Regions from separate parts of the Streptomyces sp. NPDC023838 genome, predicted to be linked through region 1. Evidence: riboswitches for the same ligand, from Rfam matches in the RefSeq annotation. Region 1 holds a riboswitch; the other holds the start of a gene.
What was found. Region 1 has a riboswitch for cobalamin ahead of AB0G17_RS08905 (CbtB domain-containing protein). Riboswitches for the same ligand answer to the same signal wherever they lie in the genome.

Region 1 (2,192 bases):
CCGCCTGCCGGTTCATTCTCCCACCTGGTACTGACGAACACACCGGCCGATTAGTTCGCACTCTCCCGCCGCCCCGGGCCGATCCGGCCTCCCGCGCCCCCGCGTCCCGCGATCCGAACCGGGCCGCCGCCGAGAACGCGTTTGCAGCCCGGCCCCGGAGGCCATGTACGCTGTTCCCTCATCCACGGATGTGCCACGGGCGTGTAGCTCAGGGGTAGAGCGCTGCTCTTACAAAGCAGATGTCGGCGGTTCGAAACCGTCCATGCCCACCCGTAGGAAGCGGCAGGTGAGAGCCTGCCGATGGCCCCCCGGCCGATCTCGGCCGGGGGGCCGCTTCATGCCTGCTTCATGCCCGGACGTCACAGGGATGCCGCATCCCACCACAAGGGAGGCCCCCCGCCGATCAGGGCGGGCCCCTTCGTCGTTACCGTTCCCCCTCCGCCGGCCGCCCGCACCGCAGGTTCCAGCGCCCCGCCCGGCCCGAGAGTTCCGTCAGGGTCAGGGGGGCCACGTCCAGGCGCCAGAAGGAGGCGGGGGGCAGGGTCAGGGCGTGGGTCACGGCCGCGCGGACCACCGCCGGGGAGGCGACCGCGAGGATCCGGCCGCCCGCCGCCGGGAGCGTGTCCAGCCACGCGCCCACGCGCGCGATGAGCGCGAGCAGGCTCTCCCCGCCGTGCGGCGCCGCGGCGGGATCGGTGAGCCATGCCCGTACGCCCGTGGGATCCGCGGCGCTCAGCTCGTCCAGCCGGCGCCCCCGCCAGCGGCCCAGATCCCAGTCGGTCAGGGCCGGTTCGTCGCAGGTGGGCAAGCCGTCCGCCAACTCGTAGAGGGAGGACGGCGGCTTCAGTCGGCGGGCCGGGACCGGAAGCGCCGCCGCCGCGGCCTTGACCCGGCGGACCGCGCCCTCGTCCGGGGCGGCCGCGTCGTCGCCGACTCTCGCCTCGCGCGCGTAGCGGTCGGCCGGGGGTGAGATCAACATCACGCGTACGGTCATGGGACAAGCAGAGCACGGCCGTTGACGCACTTCGCGCGGGGGCTGCGCCCCCGTACGCCGTAGCGGTGCGGTCCGTCACGCGGTACGGTCTCGTGGACATAAAGACGGTGTGAAGGAAGCCCGGTGAGAATCCGGCACGGTCGCGCCACTGTGAACCCGGCGAGCGCCCTCAACAGGGAGCGAAGGCGGGGAAGTCAGACCCACCACCGTCGACAAAGGCACCAATGACCGGGACGCGTGTTCCCCAGGAGGTTCTGCCGTGGCACTCTCCGCCGCCCCTGCGCCCAGCGCAGCTGCAACGCCGGCCATCACCCCCATCTCGCTCAAGGCGATCGCTCCCTGGGCGCTCTTCTTCGGCATCCTCATGCTCGTCCTCCTGTACTTCGTCGGTGCCGAGCAGGGCGCCACGAACCTGATCTCCGGTGAGAACGTCCATGAGTGGCTCCACGACGGACGCCACCTGCTCGGCTTCCCCTGCCACTGACCGGGGAACCGACTCGTGAACTCCCTGTCCGTCAGGGCCCTGTTGGTGCGGGGCATGATCGCCGGTCTGGCGGCGGGCGCCCTGGCGCTCGTCGTGGCGTACCTCCTGGGTGAGCCCCGGGTGGACGCGGCCATCGACTTCGAGGAAGCGCACGCGCACGAGCACGGCGAAGAGGTGTTCAGCCGCACCCTGCAGTCCACCGGCGGCCTCGCCACCGGTGTGCTGGTGTTCGGCGTGGCCATCGGCGGCATCGCCGCGCTCGCGTTCTGCGTGGCGCTCGGCCGGATCGGCCGCTTCGGGCCGCGCGCCACGGCGGCGCTCGTCTCGGTCGGCGCGCTCCTGACCGTCTACGTCGTCCCGTTCCTGAAGTACCCGGCGAACCCGCCGTCCATCGGTGACCCCGACACGATCGGCAAACGCACCGCCCTGTACTTCCTGATGATCGCGCTGAGCGTGCTGCTCGCCGTCGCCGCCGTGATCCTCGGCAAGCGGCTCGCGCCCCGCCTCGGCAACTGGAACGCGACCGTCGCCGCGGCGGCCGCCTTCCTGGTCGCCGTCGGGCTCGCGTACGCGTTCCTGCCCACCGTCAACGAGGTCCCGAAGGACTTCCCGGCCATGCTGCTCTGGCGGTTCCGCCTGGCGGCCCTCGCCATCCAGGTGACCCTGTGGACCGGCTTCGGGCTGGTCTTCGGCCACCTCGCCGAACGGCTCCTG
Region 2 (2,192 bases), on a different contig from region 1:
GAACCCCACGTTGTCCAGGTCGAGGCCCGCGACCCACCCGGTGAGCCCGTCGCTCAGATCGAGCTTGTCGTGCAGCACGCCCACCAGCTCGATCGTGCCGATCAGGAACGCCACCGCGATCGACAGGCCGGTGATGGTGAGGTTGTAGAACACCTTGCGCACCGGGTTGGAGAAGGCCCACTGGTAGGCGAAGTTCATGAACGTACCGTCGATGGTGTCGAACAGGCTCATCCCCGCGGCGAAGAGGAGCGGCAGGCACAGTACGGCGTACCAGGGCAGCCCGGCCGCCGCGCCCGAGCCGGCCATCACCATCAGCGTGACCTCGGTGGCGGTGTCGAAGCCGAGCCCGAAGAGGAAGCCCAGCGGGAACATCTGGCCGGGCCGGGTGATCGACTTGGTGAAGCGGCCCAGGAGCCGGTTCATGAACCCCCGTGCGTCCAGGTGCTGTTCCAGCTCGGCCTCGTCGTACGTCCCGGCGCGCATGGCCCGGAAGACCCGCAGGATCCCGACGAGCGCGAGGAGGTTGAGTGCGGCGATGAGGTAGAGGAACGATCCGGAGACGGTCGTTCCGACCACTCCGAGGGTCTGGTGGGTCCGCGAGTCGTCGTTCATCAGGGTGCCCGCGAGCTGTGCGCCCCCGGCGACCAGGGCCGCCATCACGACCACGACGCTGGAGTGCCCGAGCGCGAACCAGAAGCCGACCGACACCGGCCGCTTGCCGTCGGCCATCAGCTTGCGGGTGGTGTTGTCGATCGCGGCGATGTGATCGGCGTCGAAGGCGTGCCGCATACCGAGGGTGTAGGCGGTGACGCCCAGTCCGAGGCCGAACGTCTTCGAGCCGACCTCATAGTGCTCGGGCACCACGAGCAGGAAGAGGATGCCGAACGCCACGACGTGCAGGGCGGCGATCACCGCCAGCAGCCAGGCGGTCCGGACGGTGTCCTCGCGTCGCCAGTGGAATGTGGCGGGTGGGGTGGGCAGGGTGGGCAGGGTCATTCGTTCACGCTCCAGCACCTCGTGGATCATTACGCGAGATGCCGTGGCCGGTCTCCTGGCTTCCGGGTGTCGCACCGCCCCTGCCTTCCCAGCGGCCTCGCGGCCCCCAGTGGCACAACGGGACGGGCTACCCGAAGCCGTTCATGGCCTGAACGACATGGGGCCCGATCACAGTGGCGAGGGCCGCTCCGGTCTTGCACCGGTCTTCCCGAACACCACGGCTCGCCAACCGTAGGTGCGACCCGCCCCACCTGCAAGTCTGGCCGCGGGCAGGGGTATTGCAGATCACATTCCGCGACCTCGACTACCCGCCGGCCGGCCCCGTGAACACCGGGCGGCGGTCGATGCGGGCGCGGACCTCGTCGGAGCCGAAGTGGTAGTCGATGCGCCGCACGGCCTCGGCCCAGCCGCGCATGGTGCCCGCGCCGGAGAGCGCCTCGGCCACGAACGGGTCGGTCCACCGTTCCACCGCGCGTCGCCACAGCTCGGCGGGCGGCTCCTCCAGCAGACTGCCGACGGTTCCCTCGTAGCATGGCCCGGACCTGTCCGTCGGGCTCGATCTGGAGCGCCTGGAAGCCCAGCCCGCGAGCGACCTGTTCGGGGTTCATCTGCAAGGAGAGGTTGGTCGACGTGCCGACCCGGACGGTGGTGGGGGCGAGCGACTGGAGCCGCGCGCGCTGCTCCTCGCTGCCCAGCCGCGCGAGCTGTTCGTCCGAGAGCAGTTCGTGCTCGGCGTATCCCGTGCGGCTGCCGAGCCCGGACGGCACGGCGGCGGCGAAGTCGAGGGAGCTCAGGTGCGGGAACCGCGGCACGATGTCCGTGCAGAACTCCTCCAGCCCGTCCACGTTGCTCCGTACGACCGCACAGTCGATGGCGAACGGGAGCGGACGCTCACCGCGCCCGGCCCGCTCCCGCGCACCTGCCTCGAGCAGTGTCAGCGCCCGCATCGCCCGCTCGAACGAACCCGCCCTGCCGCGGATCCGGTCGTGCATCTCGGGCGCGGGACCGTCGACACTCACCACAACCCGTCCGCATACGCGCGCCAGCTCTTCGGCCATCCACGGCTGGAAGTTCCAGCCGCCGGTGTACACGAGCACCGAGATGCCCGCGCGCGTCAGCCGCTCCGCGACCTCGAACACCCCCTTGACCAGGAGTGGTTCACCCCCGGCGAGGGTGACCTGGACCGGGCCCAGCGA

Region 2: another riboswitch for cobalamin. It lies ahead of AB0G17_RS33145 (HoxN/HupN/NixA family nickel/cobalt transporter); the one in region 1 lies ahead of AB0G17_RS08905 (CbtB domain-containing protein).

What each region holds. Positions count from the first base shown of each region.
Region 1 is NZ_JBFAAD010000005.1:234,272-236,463, reverse strand. It holds gene AB0G17_RS08920 (hypothetical protein) at 1-16, opposite strand, end outside; tRNA gene AB0G17_RS08915 (tRNA-Val) at 198-269, shown strand; gene AB0G17_RS08910 (histidine phosphatase family protein) at 425-994, opposite strand; cobalamin riboswitch at 1,071-1,217, shown strand; gene AB0G17_RS08905 (CbtB domain-containing protein) at 1,254-1,478, shown strand; gene AB0G17_RS08900 (CbtA family protein) at 1,494-2,192, shown strand, end outside.
Region 2 is NZ_JBFAAD010000043.1:17,407-19,598, forward strand. It holds gene AB0G17_RS33145 (HoxN/HupN/NixA family nickel/cobalt transporter) at 1-996, opposite strand, end outside; cobalamin riboswitch at 1,024-1,231, opposite strand; gene AB0G17_RS33150 (hypothetical protein) at 1,301-1,465, opposite strand; partial or broken gene AB0G17_RS33155 (radical SAM protein) at 1,983-2,192, opposite strand, start outside.